One region of the Paenibacillus sp. Y859 genome, then DNA from elsewhere that is predicted to be linked to it. Evidence: a T-box and tRNA genes for the amino acid it is inferred to sense, from the RefSeq annotation. Region 1 holds a T-box; the other holds one or more tRNA genes.
The links. A T-box is a leader RNA that pairs with one kind of tRNA and senses whether it is charged. The one in region 1 lies ahead of argS (arginine--tRNA ligase), so its partner is inferred to be a tRNA-Arg.
Positions count from the first base shown of each region.

Region 2: it encodes a tRNA-Arg, which carries the amino acid that the T-box ahead of argS (arginine--tRNA ligase) is inferred to sense. The anticodon was not compared.

Region 1 is NZ_JBXCIZ010000001.1:308,365-320,348, forward strand. Features, by position in the region: gene AC1TO8_RS01505 (hypothetical protein) at 1-465, opposite strand, end outside; gene argS (arginine--tRNA ligase) at 596-2,302, opposite strand; T-box leader at 2,372-2,650, opposite strand; gene AC1TO8_RS01515 (CobW family GTP-binding protein) at 2,731-3,738, opposite strand; gene AC1TO8_RS01520 (copper amine oxidase N-terminal domain-containing protein) at 3,874-4,830, opposite strand; gene AC1TO8_RS01525 (acrylyl-CoA reductase family protein) at 5,091-6,065, opposite strand; gene AC1TO8_RS01530 (thiamine pyrophosphate-dependent enzyme) at 6,228-8,537, opposite strand; gene AC1TO8_RS01535 (2-oxoacid:acceptor oxidoreductase family protein) at 8,565-9,566, opposite strand; gene AC1TO8_RS01540 (nicotinate phosphoribosyltransferase) at 10,007-11,461, opposite strand; gene AC1TO8_RS01545 (cysteine hydrolase family protein) at 11,522-11,984, opposite strand, start outside.
Region 2 is NZ_JBXCIZ010000015.1:68,706-80,689, reverse strand. Features, by position in the region: tRNA gene AC1TO8_RS21225 (tRNA-Met) at 1-11, shown strand, start outside; tRNA gene AC1TO8_RS21220 (tRNA-Asp) at 25-102, shown strand; tRNA gene AC1TO8_RS21215 (tRNA-Phe) at 119-194, shown strand; tRNA gene AC1TO8_RS21210 (tRNA-Thr) at 227-302, shown strand; tRNA gene AC1TO8_RS21205 (tRNA-Tyr) at 307-391, shown strand; tRNA gene AC1TO8_RS21200 (tRNA-Trp) at 402-475, shown strand; tRNA gene AC1TO8_RS21195 (tRNA-His) at 501-576, shown strand; tRNA gene AC1TO8_RS21190 (tRNA-His) at 630-705, shown strand; tRNA gene AC1TO8_RS21185 (tRNA-Gln) at 723-797, shown strand; tRNA gene AC1TO8_RS21180 (tRNA-Gly) at 805-879, shown strand; tRNA gene AC1TO8_RS21175 (tRNA-Cys) at 892-965, shown strand; tRNA gene AC1TO8_RS21170 (tRNA-Leu) at 974-1,062, shown strand; tRNA gene AC1TO8_RS21165 (tRNA-Arg) at 1,081-1,157, shown strand; tRNA gene AC1TO8_RS21160 (tRNA-Leu) at 1,178-1,259, shown strand; gene AC1TO8_RS21155 (LiaF transmembrane domain-containing protein) at 1,542-1,841, shown strand; gene AC1TO8_RS21150 (PspA/IM30 family protein) at 1,888-2,562, shown strand; gene AC1TO8_RS21145 (PspC domain-containing protein) at 2,567-3,028, shown strand; gene AC1TO8_RS21140 (PspA/IM30 family protein) at 3,032-3,730, shown strand; gene liaF (cell wall-active antibiotics response protein LiaF) at 3,861-4,508, shown strand; gene AC1TO8_RS21130 (sensor histidine kinase) at 4,529-5,605, shown strand; gene AC1TO8_RS21125 (response regulator) at 5,583-6,230, shown strand; gene AC1TO8_RS21120 (YwmB family TATA-box binding protein) at 6,305-7,063, shown strand; gene zwf (glucose-6-phosphate dehydrogenase) at 7,236-8,786, shown strand; gene AC1TO8_RS21110 (peptide chain release factor 3) at 8,893-10,476, shown strand; gene AC1TO8_RS21105 (small acid-soluble spore protein SspI) at 10,571-10,804, opposite strand; gene AC1TO8_RS21100 (potassium channel family protein) at 10,925-11,587, shown strand; gene AC1TO8_RS21095 (TrmH family RNA methyltransferase) at 11,618-11,984, shown strand, end outside.

The DNA.
Region 1 (11,984 bases):
AGAAGCATGAGAATCATTATCCAGACCAAGCGTGCGATATAATTCCCGAGAATAACCTTGGAGCTTCTTCTCTAACATTTGTGCTTGATCACTAAATTTCGTAAGCTCACGAATCATACGGGAACGACCTCCAGGACTGAACGTCTCTTGGATTCGTTCTTTGAAGTAATCATGGACAATATAATTACGTTGCTTCCATATTCTTGTCAATTGAATTGTTTCTTCTTTCGTGAAAGGGAAATGATGCTGAATTTCCTGCACTAATTGGCCTAACGAACTACTTAACTTACGTTGATAAATTTCAGTGAAGTCTTCTTCTGTTGGAATCTTGCCCTCTGATAGCTTCATGAGCATCAATAAGTTAACCAGTTGCTGCTCCAAAGATTGTGAAGAATATACGGCAAGTCCAAAATAGGTAAAGACATCTCTTGAATGATCACTATCGAGCAATCTCTCTTTTACCATACTTCCGCTCCATTCACTATCAACACATTTACGCGATGTGCTAGTTGATCTACTTTGCTATTCCTAATGTTAAAGGAATCCGCAAAATCTATCAACATGAGATTGTTAAATGGATCTATTACGTCCCTTTTTACATACGGGCTGGGGTAGCCAAACCAAGAATATGCATTGTTCTTTGTAAAGATTGCCCTGTCAGTGTCGTTAGAGACACTCGAATTTTTCTTACCCCATCTTCTTCACACAGTATTCTTTCCTGGTTGTAGAAGTGATTGAACGCCTGCGCTATATCTAGAACATATCTAGCTAATACGGAAGGTTCATTGTTCTGTATCCCACGTTTCAACTGTACAGGGAACGTAATAAGCAGTTTAAGGAGTGCCCATCCTGAATCACCTAATGCTTCAGCATATTGATCCTGCTGCATTCCTTGAGAATCTTCCGTGTGTACTTGTTCTAACATCATACTTTTAGAAAGAATGCTTTGGGTTCTTGTATATGTGTACTGCAAATAAGGACCTGTCTCCCCTTCGAAATTCAACGCATCATCCAGTGAGAAATCCACTTCGTTAGTCCGATTATTCTTGAGATCCCCAAAAATAACAGCTCCAATTCCTACGTCCTGTGCCACCTTATATTTGTCCGGTAACTCTGGATTCTTCTGTTCAATGACCGTGAGCGCTCTTGCAACAGCTTCATCTAACACATCGTCAAGATACACAATTTTACCGCGACGGGTGGACATCTTCTTACCCTCGAATTTCATTAATCCAAAGTGTACATGACTGCAATCTTGTACCCACTCGGCCCCCATTTTATGCAATACAGCAAATACTTGTTGGAAATGTAACTTCTGTTCTCCCCCGACCACATAAAGAATTTGATCAGCTTTCATGACATGATGGCGATAAAATGCTGTTGCCAAATCGCGTGTAGGATAAATCGTCGTCCCGTCGGATTTCATAATTAAGCAAGGTGGCATCCCCTCATCATCCAATTGAACAACGAGTGCACCATCACTTTTCACTAATAAATTTTTATCTTTTAGCGCTTGAACAACGGCAGCCATTTTATCATTGTAAAAGCTTTCTCCAAGCACATGATCGAACGTAATATTTAGTCTTTTATACATTCTGTTGAACTCCTGCATACTAACTTCGACGAAATATTCCCAAAGTCTATTCGCTTCTTCATCACCAGACTCCAACAGACGGAACCAATTTCTCGCCTCGGGTTCCAATGTTACATCTTGTTGTGCTTCCTCATGAAACTTAACGTATAAACGTAAAGACTCTTGAATTGGATTCTCTTGTAAAGCTTCATCATTACCCCAACGCTTATATGCTGTAATTTGTTTGCCAAATTGCGTGCCCCAATCGCCCAGATGATTGACGCTAACAGGTTCGTATCCTGCGGTTTGATACATTTTATACAAGGCTGCACCAATCATCGTTGATCTAAGATGTCCGATACCAAAAGGTTTCGCAATATTGGGAGATGACATATCAATAACAACCTTTTTTCCCTGACCTATATTAGTTCGAGCATCATCATCTTGCTGCAATCTCTCCATCAAGCCCCCGACATAATAATCTCTGTCGAAAGTTAAATTAACATAGGGTCCAACAGCTTCTGCTTTGATTCCCTTCATTTGGATACGACTCACTAATTGTAAGGCGATCTGCGGCGGTGATTGTCTAAACTGCTTCGCTAATACGTAACATGGAAATGCAATATCACCCATCACTACTGAGGGCGGTGTTTCTAATAAGTTTTCCACTTCTTCTGCTGATAGGGGTACGTGTGGCTGTATTGCCTCTATGGCCCAATTCTTTAACATGATAGTTCATCCTCCATATTCTACTTAAATGACTGTTTATTTCATCAAAAAAAGCCCTCATCTCTATGAATAAGAGACGAGAGCTTTAGTTCCCGTGGTACCACTCTAGTTGAACCCTCAGACAGAGGTGTATTCCTCTCCAGAGTTGTTCCGCTTGATGACCTATAACGAAGATCAATCGGACTATTCTACTGATCATAAAAGAAGTTGTTCAAAAGACGATCTTCATGACGTTGGAATAGCCATCTCCCGGGTGCGCTTCATCAGAGTCCAATATGCCGGCTTTCACCAATTCCGGCTCGCTACAATATCGGTCACTCCCATTACTCTCCCGTTCAAAGACGTTCAATATACCACAGTATACATCGGTCACCGTTAAGTTGCAACACGATATAACTGAATCATTCTCCTTCAAATTCTAATAAGTATTAACCCTTCTGCTCAAGCTCTTCCAAGGCATTCTTCAATTCAGCTTGAGAGAAATGCTCACCTATGAATACAACGACATCGGGTACAACTCCTTGAGGATTAATCTTCAAAAAGTCCGATTCTCTAAATGCATATTGAAATAAAAATCGGCTGGTTGTATCACTAAATGTCATAACTCCTTTTGCGCGATATACTTCACGTGGTAAATGATTCACTAATTTTTCGAAACCCTGACTATCAATTGGACCCGTGAAATAATGCGTATACACCATAACATGATCATGGGAGTGATGTGAGTGATCATGTCCATCATGACTATGGTCATCTCCCTTGCCTTGATCTTCTCCATATGAATTGTCGCTCTTCCACTGTCCAGGTTGAACATCTTGTCCGAACAATGGAACCCAGTCCACATCACAACGTACAGCTGGAATAATCGGGGCATACTCGTTCCAACTAGATATAATAGTCGCTAGCTTCTCTTGATCTTCTTCACTTACACGGTCAACTTTATTAAGGATCAAATAAGATGCACAGCGAATCTGCTCTTGCATAAGGCGATAAGTCTTGCCTTTCTGAATCTCATATAGTTCCAATAAATGTACGGCATCCACGACGGTAATGACGCTCTTTAGATCTATTTTCATATAAAGTGCAGCTTCCGTTACTCCATCCAAGATTTCCATCGGATTCGCAATTCCTGTCGCCTCTATGACGATTACATCCGGTGATTCTTGCTTAATCAGATTCGATATTTCTAGACTTAAATCACCTCGAATGGTACAGCAAATACATCCACTGAGCATTTCAGTCATGGGAACAGTCTCTTCAATCAATGCACCTTCCAAGTTCACATCGCCAATCTCATTCATGATCACAGCAGGTCGCAGCCCCTGCTCCTGCCAATGAGTTACCATGCGCTGCAACAATGTCGTCTTCCCGCTCCCCAGAAATCCAGACAATATATAAATAGGTGTAACCCGATCTGCCACTTGATTCTGATCCATACTTCTTTCTCCTCCAACTCGTTTCCATCTCTATCAGCCGAGTTTACTATATGTGAAGCCCCTCATGCAAGTGGCCATATTTAATCACATTAACTATTCAGAGCACTGCCTTTCTAGCGTCCACAACTCATGCTGCTATTGCACGCTATTCACAACTTCTTTTCGAATTTCATTAGATAACTCTAATGAAATATTTCCCTCTTTCTTGAATACCCCACCACCAATAATATGTTCGAAGCCCAGTTGCGTAATTGTATTGTCTTTATCAATGCTACCACTTATTTCTTTACTGCTATCTCCAAAAATACTATAGTTGTAATATAATAACTTTTTATTCATTGTCATTTCCGTTCCTCTTATATCAAACCATTTATGATCCGCGAAGTTTTGTAGGTTATTTCCTTTTTGAATATGCGCTTGCCAAGTCACTATTGGGAAATCCTCTTTAAATTCATACAATAAAACTGTATCGCCTGTAATCACATAGAAGCGAAGGGCTTCACCCTCAGGGAATATAAACGTGCTATCATAATCTTCAGATACATACTTTATCTCTAATGGCCTTTGCTCATAATGTACAATTGAAGTGTAGGTCTTGTCCATCGCTAGCTTCCGAGCTTCTCGTAGCGAACCTTCATAAAGAATCTTTCGTTCCTTATCGTTTAGAGGTGAACTAATCGTTACTGCCTTGCCATCCCAATCTACCCTATACCCGTATAATTCTGATAGAAATCGTAAAGGGACAAATACTCGATTATTCTCTAATTTAGCAGACACATCTAATGAAATCACACCGGATTGATTGGGCTTCCCATCGACGGAAGCAGTATTCTTACCGATCGTAAGTATGACACTTTCAGCCCATTTACGAATAGTCACCTTGTTGTCCTTTTGATCCCATTCTACTTTGGCACCTAATGCCTCTGACACAACTCGAATGGGAACAAGTACTCTCCCTTGCTCTACTATTGGCGCTAAACTGTTTGGAATTATATCATTGTTTATATATATAGGAATTGAATCAGCGGCATTTGCTATTGAACCAACACTTAACATGCTAACAACTGCAAATGCGGTTAGAATTTTTCTCATGAATTTCTCTCCTTTGCACATTTTATCTCAACTTCAAGTCTGAACTACAACTTAAGCTTATACTCTCATTACCACTTAAACGTTCGTTAGACTCTAAATGTTCCATTTATTTTAACATTATTTATTTTTAAGTAAGCCAAACTGTTTACAGGCAACGATTATTCAACGACAAAAAACAGAGCACGGGAGCTATTACCAGTCCCCACACTCTGCTAGTTTCACTTCCTATTTCCAAAAGCTAACCCGCTACAATAAATGTCCTAATCTAGCTTCACTATGGTACGTCCGACTGCTCCACCTTGCAGTATAGTCTCTAGTACACCAGGTAATTCATTCAATGAAATTTCCGTTATTCCCCCATCAAGTACCTTAACGGGCTTCCACGCTGCGCCTAATTTAGTCCAAATCGCCTGTCTATGTTCCATTGGACAATAGACGGAATCGATACCGAGCAATTGTATTCCTCGTAGTATAAATGGATAGACTGTACTTTCAAAAGAACCACCGCCAGTTAATCCTGAAAGTGCCACTCCTCCACCGTATTGGACTGTCTTCAAAAGCCCTGCTAAATGAGATCCTCCAACAGGATCAACTACACCTGCCCAGCGCTCTTTTGCAAGAACTCCTTTGGTCGGTGCAATAATATCTTCTCGGCTAACGACGGAAGTAGCTCCCAATTGTTGTAACCACTCACTCTGAGTATCTACTTTCCCTGTACTTGCCACAACTTCGAATCCAAGCTGAGCTAGTATATTCACAGCTACACTACCCACACCACCCGTTGCCCCTGTAACTAATACAGGTCCGCGCTCCGGTGTAAGACCATTATGAATAAGACGTTCCACAGACAATGCAGCCGTAAACCCAGCCGTTCCCAGTCCCATCGCCTCTCTTGAATTCAATCCCTTTGGTAACGAGACGAGCCAATCACCACTTACCCTTGCCAAGCGACTATACCCACCGAAACGTGCTTCACCAAGCCCGTATCCTGTACATAGAACAACATCACCTGACTGAAAGCGTGGGTCATTTGACTCAACAACGGTTCCAGCTAGATCAATGCCCGGAATAAAAGGATACGATTTGACTATCCTCCCCTCCGGTGAATTGGCTAAACCATCCTTATAGTTAACACTGGAATACTCTACCTCAACGGTTACGTCACCTTCTGGTAGTTGATCTATATTAAGTGTCTCTACACCACTTCGAAACCCTTGATCATCTTTACGAATCATAAATGCTTGAAAACTGTTCATTTAAGTCATCATTCCCTTCCTTAATTATCTAAATTATTAATCGTATTCACTAGTCTCTTCATTGTAACCTTCTCCAAGCCAGCATTCAAAAAAGACATCTCCCCCGCTAAGGAAAAATGCCTTTTTCATTTCTAAATAAGCTTATAAATAAGGATTCTCATGCTTAGCCTTCAATACATTCCAGCGTCTATTAACCTCATTTTGGAAACTCTCATACGTAGCTTCATTCTCTGGCTTAAGTAAATGGCGTGTTTTCCCCATCCATTTCAGCCATTCGCGAAGCTCAACCTTTTTATTCTTATCTTCTGGATTATAAGTGATGTTTGTACATCCATGTTCTACCTCATACAATGGGAAGAAACAAGTATCTACAGCTTCATTCACAATGATAGCACCCTCATTGTCATTAGATAACCAGTTCAAAGGACATGCAATCAGTATTTTCCCATATACTAATCCTTCGTTCTGCGCGTAGTATTGAGCTTTCGCCGCTTTCTTCACCAAATCTTGAGGGAATGCCTCCGAACCCGTAAATACGTACGGAATATTCGTTGCTGCCATAATTTGAGCTGTATCTTTATGTTGCGTTGTTTTCCCTTGTTGCTCCGTTCCTAGGTTGGATGTGGAAGTACGGTTTCCAATAGGTGTTGAATAGGACTGCTGTGCCCCAGTATTCATATACCCTTCATTATCATACTCGATAATAATCATCTTATGGTTCCGCATTGCTGCACCAATGGCAGGCCCCATACCAATATCCATCCCTCCATCACCTGTGACCATAACAAACGTGAAGTCATCTTGCAAACCTAGATGATCTAATTCACCTCGCCGCTTGCGTTCCCAGAACATTTCTACAACACCTGATAATGTCGCAGCACCATTCTGGAACAGATTGTGGATATACGTCGCTTTATGTGCAGAGTAAGGGAATCCCGTAGTCGTAACCATAGCACACCCTGTATGATACAGTGCAACGATATCCCCTTCAATTCCCTTGAAGAACGTCTCCAGACCCGAGAATATCCCGCACCCTGGACAAGCGCCATGACCCGGAGCTAAGCGTTTCGGCTTCTTCGTAAGCGCGCGTAACGGTGGAATTCGTACACTTAATTTCCCTGTCACTTCATCCTTCTTCACCGTAATTAAGCCTGTCTTCAAGTCTTCGAACCTCATCGGCTTGAGAACACGCTGAGGAGCTTTAGATGCTTCTCCTTCAGTATGACCATAATAATCAAAAGGAACTTCTACCGTCCCCTTCTCCATTGCCTCAATAGCTAACTTGAACAAATGATGCCCGTCCTCGGAGTAGAACTCTTTGCCTCCCAAACCATATATCCGACTGATCACCTGTGTTGTTGTGTTACCATGTGTGAATAGGGCAGCTTTGATCTCAAGCACCATATTTCCGCCATGTGCTCCATATGAATCTGCACGATCACCCACCGTGATTGCCTTAACATGTTGTAATGCTTCAGCAATTTGCTTCTGAGGGAACGGTCGGATCATATTCGGAGCGATTGAACCTGCCTTGATCCCTTGACTACGAAGTTGGTCTACCACATCTTTGATAATTTCAGAAGCCGAATTCATAAGAAATACGGCTACTTCTGCATCCTCCATACGATACATATCTAGCATTTCGTAATTTCGACCTGTTAATTCCTTATATTCACTAGCAATAACCTCAAATACGTCTCCAGCATTGTACATTGCTTGGGATTGCTGATATTTATTATTAATATAATCCGGTTCATTCATATACGGTCCCACCGTAATAGGATTGTCACGATCTAACGTATTGTGGAACCCTTCTGGTGGCTTTTCCCCTACAAACTTATGAACGTCCTTCTGATGCGCCAACACTTGAACACGACGCTTCTGGTGTGACGTGAAGTATCCATCAGAAGCAATCAGCACTGGCAGACGGACATCTTTGTGTTCAGCTAGTTTGAGCGCGATGAGGTTCATATCATAGACAGACTGGGGATCACGACACATCAGGATAGGCCAGCCTGTATTCAATGCGAAATATAGGTCCGAATGATCACCATGAATATTCAACGGACCTGAGACCGATCTGCACACCAGATTCATAACCATTGGAAATCGTGTACCAGACTGCACAGGCATCTGTTCTAACATAAACATATAACCATTTGCACTTGTTGCGTTAAACACGCGACCGCCCGCCGTTGAGGCTCCGAAACATATACCTGCGGAACTGTGTTCACCATCTGACGGGATCAATTTAATATCATGTTGCCCATCCGCTTTCATCAAATCTAAATACTGTGCTACCTCGGTTGAGGGGGAGATTGGAAAATAACCCATCACATGATAATTAATTTGATGTGCAGCATAAGCAGCCATTTCATTCCCAGATTCATAGACATATATTTGCTCGACCTTAGAAGATGTATCTACTTCTTTTTCATCAATAACAGCCATAACAACTTCCCGCCTTTCACCAATCATTTATACTAAGTCAAAAATATGTTTAACGGTCTGAGCATCTGCTACACCGTCTTCTTCAAACATGCTTGAGAGAGCATCCGTTGGACAAGCCTCTATACATTTCAGACAACCTTTACAATACTGATAATCGATCCCTTTAAGGAACATTTGTGGTCTTCCTTTTTTATCAGGCTGTTCTTCCCACACGAAGCATAAGTCCGGACATACCGTATCGCACTGGGCACAATGTATACAATCCTCTAGCACGAAGTGAGGCATCATTCCAGCGCGTGAAATACTCAGGTTCTTCAGTATGCTATTCCCAGGATTCGTAATGAGTCCTCCCATTGGCTGCGTCTCATATCCAAGAACAGATGTATCTGCACGTACAAATTCCGGCATAGACAATCCTTCTTCTAATGGGAATTCCTGAATGATTACTTCGTTAAATCCGCGTTCGAACGTATTCAATGCGGATGCTACACTCTGAGGATATTTCGTCCCAAGGGATTTGCGAATGACGTCTTTCATCGTATCGGGATCAAGAAAAGGACATAATCGAAACATCGCTCCAAGCATCGCCATATTGACTCGATTCTTCTCCGCTAGCGCAATACCTGTTGCATCAATAACAGCAACCGTGCCTCCAAGCATATTCATAGCATTCTTTAATCGCTCAGGTGTCTTCTGAGAATTGATAAGGACTATACTATCTGCATAAATTCCACTAACAACGTTAACCGTTTTAGCTAGAGCTTCATGAAAAACACTCACAACATGTGGTCGTTCTACGGGTGATGTATCACGTATAGGTGTATTCAGATCACAAAAACGAATATGCGCTTTAACATGTGATCCCTTCTTCTCAGAACCATAGGACGAGAAACTCACCCCATTCAGACCAGCACCTTCAACACCAGCCTCAGCCAGCATTTTACCAGCCAAATTTGCCCCAAGGCCTCCAATGGACTCCAGTCTTATTTCAAAGAAACCCAACTCATTTACTTTTGGCAGATGTTCCACCGACATAACCCCTTTCAGGATATCTTCTCTACTGTTATCCTCTCATTTAACGAGTTATTACAAATTTTAGATATGAAAAAAATCATATTTAGATAAATATGATGTATGCGTTTTCACTCCGTGACATGTCGAACAGCGATACATTTTGCCAATTCCTGCGCTTTCCCGAGAAATAATTGAGGACATCCGTATGACTTCAGTGGCTTCTCCACACAAGCAGAAACGGCTATGCCGTCCTTTTTCGAGGACGGTACCCGTCTCTGCCGAAATATAAGAATTAGAGTATCAAGAGTCAATTTCATAATTACGCAACCCGATTTAGCTGCATCGGCGATTATGAAATTGATTCAAGTGAAACTTATACTTTCTTATATTTATAAAAAAAGCATGTCAGAGATCCTGTGGGATCTCTAACATGCTATCGGTTATACCTTATATTATTATATATCTTCTTCTTGCATATGTTGAGCCATGATAGATTTCTTCAATTCCCATACGGTCTCACTAATATTCGTACGATATATTTCCGGATTCATTTTCCGCAAATATTCCGGCCAGAAGAGATTTAGCTGTTCCTTATGGTGGCTGCGAATCATATCAAGCGTCGGTAATTCATATACTTGAACACCATCCACAAATACGGGCTCTAGCATAGGAATAGCTTCATAGTTCCGTATCTTCTTTTGTAGATAAGAATGCTGAGGATTGAATAACTTGATCGGACCGCCATCACGCGGCTGATCCTCTTCTGGGAAACAAATATAATCCGCTAGAGCCTTACCACTTATACGGTCAATAATGCGATATACGTCTTTCTTGCCAGGTGTAGATACCTTCTCAGGGTTAGCCGAGATTTTCAAAGTTGGCTTCATGATGCCACCCACATTACGTTCGACGAGTTTGTACACACCGCCTAATGCTGGTTGATCCGCCGCTGTGATCAGCTGCGTTCCAACGCCCCAAATATCAATCCGTGCTCCCTGTGCTTTAAGGTTAAGAATCGTATTCTCATCTAAATCATTTGAAGCAACAATTTTTACATGAGATAAGCCCGCTTCATCTAACATTTTACGAGCTTGAATCGAAAGATATGCTAAGTCCCCACTATCTAAGCGAATGGCAGACAAGCTCTTCCCAATAGATGCTAAATATTTACCCGTCTGAATCGCATGTGGAATACCACTCTTCAGCGTATCGTAAGTATCTACTAGTAAAGTCACTAAATCAGGCATGACCTTGGCGTAGGCGTCAAAAGACTCTTGCTCACTTTCAAAGCTCTGTACCCACGAATGTGCATGAGTTCCTTTAGTAGGAATGCCAAACTTTTTGCCTGCCAACATATTGGATGTTGCATGAAAACCTCCAACATATGCAGCTCGAGCACCCCATACCGCCGCATCCGCTTCCTGTGCACGGCGTGTACCGAATTCAAGTAAAGTATCCTGACCTGCAACTTGTTTAATTCGCGATGCTTTGGTTGCGATAAGTGTCTGAAAGTTCATGAAATTAAGAAGAGCTGTTTCTACTAATTGCGCCTCCATCATTCTACCTTCAACACGAATCAACGGTTCATCAGGAAATACTAATGTTCCTTCTTTCATAGAATGAATCGTTCCTTCGAAGCGAAACTTACGCAATTCATCCAGAAATGCAGAATCATAATTCTCTTCTTGTTCTGCAAGGTATTGTATATCCTCTTCCGTAAATCGAAGATGGTTAACATATTGAACAATTCGTTCTAAACCTGCAAATACAGCATATCCATTTCCAAATGGAAGCTTTCGGAAATAGGCTTCAAATACGGCTCTATTCTCATGTGTACCTAAGTGCCAATGCGCATACATCATATTAATCTGATATTTATCGGTATGCAGCGCAAGATCTTCCGTATGCATGATGTATTCCCCCTTGTTGTCTTGCAGCTCATCAACTTCATTGTCAGAAGAAAAGCACTACTAATTCGAACTTCTAATTACTTGAGCTCCCAGACTACCTTTAAAATGCTCTAGTGCCCATTCATGTCCGTGCGGATTAAAGCTAGCTACAGCATCCTCAAACACGGTAATTCCATATCCCTTGTTGTATGCATCTACAGCGGTATGAAGAATACAAATGTCCGTACACACACCTACCAAATGAACTTCTGTAATTCCTCGTTCTTTAAGTAATATATCAAGATTCGTCCCACAAAAAGCGCTATATCTACTCTTATCCATCCAATAGATAGATTGTTCGTTTCTGTTATAGACATCCGCCAAATTACCGTACAATTCTCGTCCGTGCGTACCACGAATATTATGTGCTGGGAATAAAGCCGTCTCCGGATGATAAGAATCATTCTTCTCATGAAGATCAACAGCCATTACGACGAAGTCATCTTGATCTACATACTTTTGTGTGAGCGCAACAATAGTGTCT
Region 2 (11,984 bases), on a different contig from region 1:
CCCCGCAACCAATTATATTTATGAGGAACCGTGGTGTAGTTGGCCTAACATGCCTGCCTGTCACGCAGGAGATCGCGGGTTCGAATCCCGTCGGTTCCGCCATTTTTAATTCAATTATGGCTCGGTAGCTCAGTCGGTAGAGCAAAGGACTGAAAATCCTTGTGTCGGCGGTTCGATTCCGTTCCGAGCCACCATTGGTATTGTATGAACATTGTTTTGTAGGTGCGCCGTTGTAGCTCAACTGGTAGAGCAACTGACTTGTAATCAGTAGGTTGGGGGTTCAAGTCCTCTCGACGGCACCATTATGGAGGATTAGTGAAGTGGCTAAACACGGCAGACTGTAAATCTGCTCTCTACGAGTTCGGTGGTTCGAATCCATCATCCTCCACCATTTCTTTTATAGGGGCATAGTTTAAAGGTAGAACAAAGGTCTCCAAAACCTTTGGTGTGGGTTCAATTCCTGCTGCCCCTGCCAAAAGAAACATTTGACTTAATGTATGGCGGTCGTGGCGAAGTGGTTAACGCACCGGATTGTGGTTCCGGCATTCGTGGGTTCGAGACCCATCGGTCGCCCCATTTTATATCTAATCATTCGTATTATTGTTCTACAGTATCAAATTGTTAACATGGCGATCGTGGCGAAGTGGTTAACGCACCGGATTGTGGTTCCGGCATTCGAGGGTTCGAGACCCTTCGGTCGCCCCATTTAACCTAATTATTGTTGGGGATTAGCCAAGCGGTAAGGCAACGGACTTTGACTCCGTCACGCATAGGTTCAAATCCTATATCCCCAGCCATTATTTTGCGGACGTGGCTCAGCGGTAGAGCATCGCCTTGCCAAGGCGAGGGTCGCGGGTTCGATTCCCGTCGTCCGCTCCATTTTTTTTATTTGGCGCCATAGCCAAGTGGTAAGGCAAAGCTCTGCAAAAGCTTTATCCCCAGTTCAAATCTGGGTGGCGCCTCCATTATTCTCGCGGGAGTGGCGGAATCGGCAGACGCACAGGACTTAAAATCCTGCGATAGGTTACTATCATACCAGTTCAAGTCTGGTCTTCCGCACCATTTAGAATAATTACATTTGCGCCCTTAGCTCAGCTGGATAGAGCGTTTGACTACGAATCAAAAGGCCAGGAGTTCGAATCTCTTAGGGCGCACCATTCTTTATTAGTTTCATTGAGCCGATGTGGTGGAATTGGCAGACACGCCGCACTCAAAATGCGGTGCCGCAGGGCTTGCCGGTTCGAGTCCGGCCATCGGTATAGAGTGAAAAAAAGGCTTATAAGATCGCTTCTTTAGAAGTAATCTTATAAGCCTTTTTTTTGTTTTCTGTGATGCGGCGCTCCTATGTAAGAAGGTAATGAAATGATCAGTGAAGGAGTGTTGGTGTTTGCCTACAAGCTTGTTTATGTTCTCCGACTTCAGTTCAGGATTAGCCCCGTCTTAGGTCTAGGATAAAGAACCGTCTACGGTCTGTTTTGAAAAGGTTGAGTTTGACCTACAATAAGTACATAAGGAAAAGAGATGAAAGGCGGTGAGAATGGATGGATGTGAAAAGACGTAATGGTTTAGCAGCTGTACTAATTATTATTGGAGCGTTAATGCTTCTAGGAGTATTGGGACCATTGCTAGGAGGGTTGATCGGAATAGTATTCCCCGTTATTTTGATTGCACTTGGTTATTATGGTGTTAGCAGAGGGAAAGTACTAATAGGCTGGATTATATTAGTGATCGGTATTCTGTCATTGATTGCTAAGTTATCCTGGTTAATCGGACCCATTCTAGGTATTGCTATACTAGTATTTGGAATATCACTTCTCAAAAATAAGAGAAGAACTTACTAATTATTAAATAAGTCGTGTAGATGGCTTAAGGAGGGAGTATAAGGATATGAGTGTTTTTCGTCGAATGAGGGATATAACAGTAGCAACATTAAATGAACGTTTGGAACAGAGTCAGGACCCCGTTAAGTTAATTGATCAGTTCCTCATCGCTACACGGGACGATATTACAGAAGTAGAAAAGTTATTTCAACAAGTTGCCTCACATACGAAGCAATTGAAGCAGCAAGTAGATCAAGCAACCACGATGAGGGATAAACGTGAGGAACAGGCTCTCATGGCCCTAAGAGCGGGAGAAGATAATCTAGCTAAGTTGGCACTTCAAGAGAAAATTATCTATGAAGAAAAAATTGAGCAATATGGTGGGCTGTTCGAAGAGAGTAGATTGTCGCTTCGCGAACTAGAAAACCAAATGAATGATCTTAAGTTGGAATATCAATCCGTATATAGTAAACGTCAATATTATACTGCACGGATGGAAAATTTACGGATACAACAGCGAATGAATCAACGTATGGGTGAATTTGGAGGAAAAGACGTTCCGAAGATGTTTAATCGATTAGAAGACAATATCACGGATTGGGAATTAGAAGCACGGAGTTTACGTGAGCTGCGTCAGGCGGGTCAGCAATTTCTTGATCAAGCAAGTGTATCAGTATCAACGATTCTGGAACAAGAAATGGCTAAGCTGAAGCAGAAGCTGAAAAATAGCGGAAAGGAGTAACTTTATGAGTAAACTATATCGTTCATCGCGAAATAGAATGATCACAGGTTTATGTGGTGGACTATCGGAAATATGGGGCATTGATGCTACACTACTGAGGATCATTGTACTGATCAGTGTTTTCTTTACTGGAGGTACGGTACTATTCATATACTTCGTCGCATCATTAGTCATTCCGAAGGAGTATGTCCCACCATATAATCACTATGGAAATGGAAACCCAGGTCATGGAAATCATGGATATGGTGCAGGTGGACACAATAATGGTAGACCTTACAACAATAACGGTGGATCTTACAATAATAATGGTTCTGGTCCGGAATATAAGAACTCGAATTCAGGTGGATTCTCCACTCATGATTCCGATTTGGATGACATGATGAAAGATATCGAGAAGAAGGCTCTAAAAAAAGAAGTGGAAGAATTAAAAATAAAACTATCTAAGTACGAGAAGGGAGAAGTGTAACACATGGGAGTATTCAAAAGAATTAAAGATATGACAAAGGCGTCGGTAAATGAGGTATTGGATAAGGTAGAGGATCCAATTGTGATGTTGAACCAGTATTTGCGCGATATGGAGGCAGAAATTCACGAGGCTGAGGTTACAGTAGCTAAGCAAATGGCGAATGAACGTCGTATGAAGCAACGTGTAGAAGAAGCAGTGAAGATGGGTGGACAACGTGAAGCACAAGCGGAACTAGCATTGAAGAACGGACAGGAAGAAGTTGCACGTAAGTTGTTGGAGGAGAAGATCTATTTCGATCAGAAGCAGACTGAGTATGAAGGGTTACACCTTCAATCAGATATTCAAGCGAAAGAATTAGTACAACAGTTGCATGAGATGAAAGATGAATTTTATAAGATGCGTAATAAGCGTAATGAATTAGTATCACGTGCACAAATGGCTAAGGCTAAGAAGCAAATGTCTCAGGTGAGTAGTCTTCATACTATCGAAAGTGGAAGTGCTTCACTTGGATTCCACCGCATGGAAGAGAAGATTATGCAACTAGAAGCTGAAGCTGATGTGATGCAAGTACCTTACCGTTCAGTACACTCAGAATTCACAAGTACAATAGATGCCGAGAAGAAGCTAAAAGTTGAAGAGCAATTAAAGGCCTTAAAAGGAAAGATAAACACTCCTGCGGTAACAAAGAATGAAAGTAAATAATAAGTATTCATCATAATGAATATTATGATATGCTATGTAGGGCGAAGCCATACAGTGTGTAATTCCGCACTGCTATGGCTTTTCCAACTCCACAACTTATAAAATTTACTAATAGAAGGAGGGCAACCATATGGATAAAAGAAAACGTATCATCGCCATTGTACTAATAGGCATTGGTTTACTCATGCTTTTTGGCAAATGGATTAGTTTTTTTACCATTATAGCCCTTCTGTTACTAATAATTGGTGTTTATAGAATTCATAATGGTGATACTAAAAAGGGCTATATTTTTCTAGGGATTGGTGCATGTCTGATTCTTCTAAATAACTTGATACTCGTCGTGGCAATTTGTTTAATCTCTCTTGGGTTATTCTATGGTAAATCAAAGAAAGTGCAGATGAAAGAGAACTTTTTACAAAAAACGAGCTTTATGTCTAACTTTGATTTGGATCAATCGCCATGGGTCATGAGAAGTATGAGTGTATGGCATGTGCTTGGTGAGAGTGATCTAGATATATCCCTCGCAATGCCGGAAGATAAAGAAACAGTGATGATGTTCCAAGGTGTAATGGGTGACATAGACCTAGATATACCGGATTATTACGGCGTAGAGATTGAGGCATTTGTTTTATTTGGATCGATTAATTTTGATGGGAAAAAGGATAGTGGCATGATGAATCGATTCACATGGAAATCAGCGAACTATATAGATAGTGATTATAAAGTGAAATTCATGGTGTCCTATATCGTTGGAGATTTAGATATAAGATTAACTTAAGGATAGGAGCGGTTCCTCTAGTGAAACCCAAGAAGCCTGTCAACATGTTGTCGAGAAGCATGGGAGAAGGAGCCCTTATTTCTTTTATCCTGCTTCTCAGTATTATTTATTTGCTGTATACATATGGATATTTGGCTCCTTTTGATACTTGGAGAGTAGGGTTGAAGACAGTTGCTACGTTAATTCTAGTTCCTACTGGACTTGGTGTGATAAGTGGTTTTTATCAAAGTTATCGTACGAAGCGTAAATTAGATATTTTACGTATAACATTACTTTCCTGGGAGAAGGGGAGTGTAGCTCGCTCTATGCCTGTGCTAGGACAAGATGAAGTAGGACGTCTAGGCGAGCAACTTGGACGCATAAGTAGAAAATGGGAAGATCAGGTGACGACACTTCAACGGCTCTCTACACATAATGCAGAATTAGCAGAACAGGCTAGAGTATCTGCTATCGTGGAGGAGCGGCAGCGCTTAGCACGCGAATTACATGATGCGGTATCACAGCAGTTGTTTGCTATCTCAATGACCGCAACAGCAGTCGCAAGAACATTAGATAAAGATTTCGACAAGGCGAAGCGACAGGTGTCCTTAATTGAGGAAATGGCTGCTGTTGCTCAATCAGAGATGCGGGCGTTATTACTTCATCTACGTCCTGTATACCTAGAGGGAAAGCCGTTAGAACAAGGTTTAATAGAGCTTGTTAATGAATTTAAGGTTAAGGTTCCTATGGAGATCGTGTTTGAAATGGATAAGGGTATCCATTTAATGAAGGGTATTGAGAATCATTTGTTCCGAATTATTCAAGAAGCGATGTCCAATGCACTTCGTCATTCAAAGGCGAATAAGATGGAGATTCGTATTCATCTAAGACAGGATACCGTTCGACTTGTGATTCGTGATGATGGAGTCGGATTTGAATTGGATGATAAAAAACAGACATCATATGGACTATCTAATATGGAGGAGCGCGTAATGGAGATTGGTGGCTCGATTCAGTTTATTACGGCGTTAAATAAAGGGACACGAATTGAAATTACGATTCCAATTGTACCTGAAGAGATGGGGGAGGAGACACATGGAGAACGAATCACAGATTAAAGTATTGTTAGTGGACGATCATGAAATGGTGCGGATAGGTCTTGCTGCGGTATTAGGGACCGAAGAGGGAATAGAAGTAGTGGGGGAAGCTGGTAGTGGAGAAGAAGGGATTAGACTAGCTAGAGAGTATAATCCTGATGTGGTACTAATGGATCTCGTGATGGAAGGTATGGATGGCATCGAGACTACCCGCGAAATATTAAAGCTTTATCCCGAATGTAAAGTGATTGTGTTAACGAGTTACTTAGATGATGAGAAGATGTACCCGGTCATTGAGGCTGGTGCATTTAGTTATTTGCTGAAGACGTCACGGGCAGGTGAGATCGCAGAAGCGATCCGTGCGGCTGCACGAGGTCAGTCAGTTCTAGAATCTCAAGTTGCATCCAAAATGATGAATCGGTTGCGCCACCCTCAGAGTGAAGCCGCCCATAAAGAATTAACAGAGCGTGAGATGGATGTACTGCGCTTGATGGCAAAGGGCAAGTCGAATCAGGAAATTGCAGATGATCTTATTATAGGAATCAAAACGGTGAAATTCCATGTTACGAATATTTTGGCTAAGTTAAGTGTTGACGATCGTACTCAGGCTGCGATATACGCTTATAAGAATGGATTAGCAGAGTAGGTATAAAAGAATAGCAAAAAGGTTATCCTATTTAGTAGATTCATAGATTTAGAATCGAAAGGTAGGAGATCATATTGCATAATAAACGGGAAATTATAAAAGTTTTATTCTTAGTATTTAGTATAGGGATTATACTGATAGGACTAGGGCTAAATACAACTGTAGCTCAGAAGAGCAATAAAGAAGACAAAAGACTAGAAAGTTTGATTGAATGGGGAAACGAGTTAGTGGATACTCCCCTTAAAGTTGTCGTTAAATGGCAAGGTGAATGGCGTAATGAGGGAGAGAGGAGTACATTAGAAGTGGCTCGGCAGTTAGCGACCAACATGGAACTTTCGCTTCCTCAAGCTGTATCCAATACAGATCATGTAAGCTATAGATCACTCACATCGGTGAATGGTATTACAATCATTTTTCATTGGCAAGTTATATCCGAAGCGAAGAGCTACATGATTGTGACGTTAGAATCGCATGAACCAGCACAACAATTATCGCTATTACGTTTACAAGATAGAATTCAAACACAGATCAATTTAATAAACATGGAAGCGGCATGGAATGCCTCAGTGCAGGGCAATGTAATAAAAGGACAATCCATTGCTAATACGATGGAGAAGGTAGAAACAAAACTACAATCTCATTTGGAATTTACTCAAGTCGAAAGTTATCAAGATGAAATGACGCTAAGTCATTCTTATCGAGCTCCAATGCTTAATTTTAATCTAGTTAGTGGAGATCACTATATGGATTTACAGACTGCGGTCCACTATGATGAAATATTAGGTGAGAATCGTATTACGATAGGTTTCCCTATTATTACGGTTGAGTTCTGAATGAATAATATTCATGAGATGAATTAATCGGAGTAACTTTGTCAGGAATAAGATAGCTTCCTAGCAAACAATATGGTAATATAATATCACATCATTTTAAGGTTTTGACATAAAGTCTTAGGTGATATGATGCATAAAAATACACTATATTACATAGAAAGAATGAGGAGCCATGGCTGATAATATAAATATTGAAGAATTGCAGAACCCTAATGCAGTATTTTTTATTTTTGGAGCAACTGGAGATTTAGCAAGAAGAAAGCTATTTCCTGCTATATATAGTTTGTATCGTGAAGGTAAATTAGCAGAAGACTTCGCTGTGATCGGTGTGGCACGTCGTCCACGTACACAGGAAGAATTCAGGGAAGATGTTTATAATTCCATTCAAGAATTCTGTCGTTATAAGACGGAAGATAATGAAGAATGGCATACATTCGCTCAGCATTTTGAATATAAATCGCTTGATATTAATGATGTTAATGGATTCCGTGAATTAAAAGAACAGACAGAGAAGATTGAAGAGCGTTATCATATTCCTGGTAATCGCATGTTTTATTTAGCATTAGCACCAGAGTTGTTCGGAAGTGTATCATCTAATTTAGAAAAGGGTGGTATGCTTACGGGTCCAGGCTGGAATCGTCTTGTGATAGAGAAGCCTTTCGGCTATGATTTGAAGTCAGCAGAAGAGTTAAATGAACAAATTCGTCAAGTATTTAAGGAAGAAGAGATTTATCGGATAGATCATTATTTGGGTAAGGAAATGGTACAGAATATTGAAGTTATCCGGTTTTCAAATGCTCTCTTCGAACCGCTTTGGAATAATATGCATATTGCTAACATCCAAATCACTTTAAGTGAAACCGTTGGAGTTGAGGAGCGTGGAGGCTATTATGACAACGCAGGAGCGATGAAGGATATGGGTCAGAACCATATGCTCCAGACGTTAGCCATGATTGCTATGGAGCCACCAAGTCGCTTGTTAGCAGAAGATATCCGGGATGAGAAAGTGAAAGTACTTCGTTCGCTTCGACCTTATCTCACTGCTGAAGAAGTTGAACAGAATGTAATACGTGGACAATATGTACAAGGAAGTGCAGGAGGACAAGAGCTACCTGCTTACCGAGATGAAGACAAGATAGATCCCAACTCTAATACCGAGACATATTTCGCTACTCGTTTGTTCGTAGATAATTTCCGTTGGGCAGGCGTTCCATTCTATATTCGTACAGGGAAAAGGCTACCAGTGAAGACAACTGAAATTGTAGTTGAATTCCGTAGTATGCCAACGAATGTATATTTAGGTCAGAAGCATAAGCTTGAACCTAACCTGTTGGTTATTAGAGTTAATCCAATGGAAGGAATCTATGTGAAGATCAATGCGAAGAAGCCTGGATCTGAGACGGATATTCAACCGGTAGCGATGGATTTCTGCCAAAGCTGTATGGTTGGCATCAATTCTCCAGAGGCTTATGAACGTCTTCTACATGACGCAGCACGTGGTGAATCGACTTATTTCACTCGTTGGGATGAAGTGGCATCTGCGTGGTCATTTATTGACCGAATTGCTGAAGCGTGGGCAGAAGAACCGAATAAGCTTACGACTTATCCAGCGGGCTCATGGGGACCTCAAGAAGCAGATGAGCTTCTGGCAAGAGACGGATTTCATTGGTGGCCTGTTAACGGCCAAGATGAAGATAACGTCGTTTGGCAAAAGTATAATTAATGATTCTTGAAAATATTCATCCTCATGCAGGGTTGCATGAGGATGATTTGCGTGTAAAATGTGGTACAATAATAGACATGACTTTAGATATGAAGGGAAATGTGAAATGAGCGAAGCAACAAACTCAACTTTGCAGAAGGAAGTGGATAAGCGTAGAACTTTTGCGATTATTTCCCACCCAGATGCTGGGAAAACAACTTTAACTGAGAAATTACTCCTATTTGGAGGTGCTATTCGTCTAGCCGGTACTGTAAAATCCCGTAAAGCGAATAAACATGCTACGAGTGACTGGATGGAGATTGAGAAGCAACGGGGTATTTCCGTAACTTCATCCGTGATGCAATTTGATTATAACGGTCATCGGGTTAATATTCTGGATACACCTGGTCACCAAGATTTCAGTGAGGATACTTATCGAACCTTAACAGCAGCAGATAGCGCAGTAATGTTGATTGACGTCGCTAAAGGGGTAGAGAAACAGACAGTCAAGCTGTTTCAAGTATGTGCGCAAAGGGGCATCCCAATCTTTACGTTCATAAATAAATTGGATCGTGAAGGGCGTAGCCCATTTGACCTTATGGAAGAACTGGAACAAGTACTTGGGATTCGTTCGATTCCTATGAACTGGCCGATTGGTACAGGCCGTGATTTATGTGGTGTGTATGATCGGATGAAGAATCAAGTAGAGCTATTTCAAGGATCTGACCATTCTGTCATTAAAGTTCAGAAGGTAACGGGTTATCGAGATCCGATCATTCGTGAGATGGCGGGAGAGTACCTACATGATCAGCTTTGTCAGGATTTGGAGCTACTTGACGTAGCAGGAGATCCATTTGATCTTGAGAAGGTGAATAGTGGGGAATTGACACCATTATTTTTCGGGAGTGCGATTAATAACTTCGGAGTGCAAACATTCTTAGAGAACTTCTTGGAGCTTGCTCCTAAGCCTGAGTCTCGTCAAAGTGCTGGTGGTCTTGTACAACCGACAAATGAGAAATTCTCTGGTTATGTGTTCAAAATTCAGGCCAATATGAATCCTGCACATCGAGATAGAATTGCCTTCCTACGTATCGTCTCGGGCACATTCCAGCGTGGAATGAGTGTGAAACATATTCGTGTAGGCAAAGACATTAAACTATCGCAGCCACAACAGTTTCTTGCTCAAGATCGGGATATTGTAGAGGAAGCATACCCAGGAGATATTATCGGGCTATTTGATCCGGGGATATTTCGGATTGGTGACTCTTTAAGTCAGGATAGTGATATGGTATTTGAAGAGATGCCAACATTCTCACCTGAAATATTTGCGAAGGTAACAGTTAAGAATGCACTTAAACACAAGCCATACCAGAAGGGAATCGACCAGCTAACGGAAGAAGGGACGATTCAAGTGTTCAAAACCGTGAGCTTTGACGATACGATCTTAGGCGTTGTTGGTCAACTTCAATTCGAAGTGTTTGAATACCGTATGAAGGGCGAGTATGGCGTCGATGTTCAACTTCAACGGATGCAATATCAATTCGCAAGATGGATTATTGACGATAATATTGATTCAAGTAAATTTCGAATTAACTCAACGCTAGTACGCGACAAAAAAGGTAACTACGTTGTACTATTTGAGAATGAATATGCGATGAGAACGGCGATGGAGAAAAATCCTAATGCTAAGTTTCTAGAAATGGCACCATAAAGTAATGAATTAAAATCCCTCTAGCCTAGTATCGGTTAGAGGGGTTTTGTGAATCATCCTGAATTATGGAATCTAGATTTAAGCTTGAACTCATTTAGAGCAGAGGTGTCGGTGTAACCGTTTGAAGATGCTTTTGTGCGACTTGAATGAGTTCATTCTGTTGAGCTGGTTCAATGTTCTTCCATATCATTTCGAATATAGCTCCTAGCCCTGGTAAAGCTGCTTCAGGCCCATCAACTGAACCTTCAATCATCTCGCGTAGCTCGGCATCATTCTTGTCGTGAACCTTGTGTATAATCGCTTGACGCAAGTCGAGTACTATTGGCATGTTATTCCCCCCTTATTATAATCATCAATTAATATTCCCCTTTTGTTCCGCTGAAATTCAAGTTTGGATACCGATGTGTTATAATCATTGAATATATTTGAACAATTCGGAGGTTGGGCAATGGCAAAAAGACAGTATGCCATCATTGGGATGGGGAGATTTGGTTCAAGTGTCGCAACTGCGCTTACAGATATGGGCTACGATGTTCTCGTGATTGATTCCAACGAGCAAAGAATCCAAGAGATATCCAATATTGTTACCCATGCGGTTTCTGCTAATTCAACGGATGAAGATGCATTGCGTGCACTCGGTATTAGAAATTTCGAAGTCGTTGTTGTCGCTATTGGACAAGATATACAATCCAGTATTCTAACGACATTAATATTAAAGGATATGGGTATACCTACTCTTATTGTGAAAGCTCAGAATGAACTCCATGGGAAAGTGTTGCAAAAGATTGGTGCGGATAAAGTGATATTTCCTGAGCGGGATATGGGACTACGGGTTGCCCATCATTTGACGTCACCTAATATTCTAGATTATATTGAGCTATCTGATGATTATAGTATTGTGGAAATGAAAACATCTAGTCTAATGATTGGTAAGAACCTTAAGGAGCTAGAACTAAGAGCGCGCTTTGGATGTAACGTCATGGCGATTAAGACAGGAACGAAGATGAATATCTCTCCAAATGCGAATGAGCTGTTGGATGAAGAAGATGTTCTCGTTATTTTGGGACAGAAAGATGATTTGAATAAACTAGAGCAGGCATTTGCTAAATAATGATTGGCATAGGATAAGGATGGGATTAAGATGGATATTACATCCCTAAACAATGCGCGAGTGAAAGAATGGGCGCAGTTGTTAGAGAAGAAGCATCGGGATCGAAGTAATAGATTTGTTGTGGAAGGCGTTCATTTAGTTCAGGAAGCTTTGCAGTCTGAAGCGGATATAGAGTGTATTGTTTATGATATGGCTAAGGGAATTCCAGCGGAATTGAAGTATATAAGTTCGAGTGCTATAGAATGGATCGCTGTATCTGCAGCAGTTATTAGTAAATGTACCGATACGGTTACTCCCCAGCCGATATTCGCGGTTATTCACAAACGCTCGGTTAATCTGGAACAGTTACTTTCCATTAAGAATAGTCTAGTGATGGTCTTAGATGGTGTGCAAGACC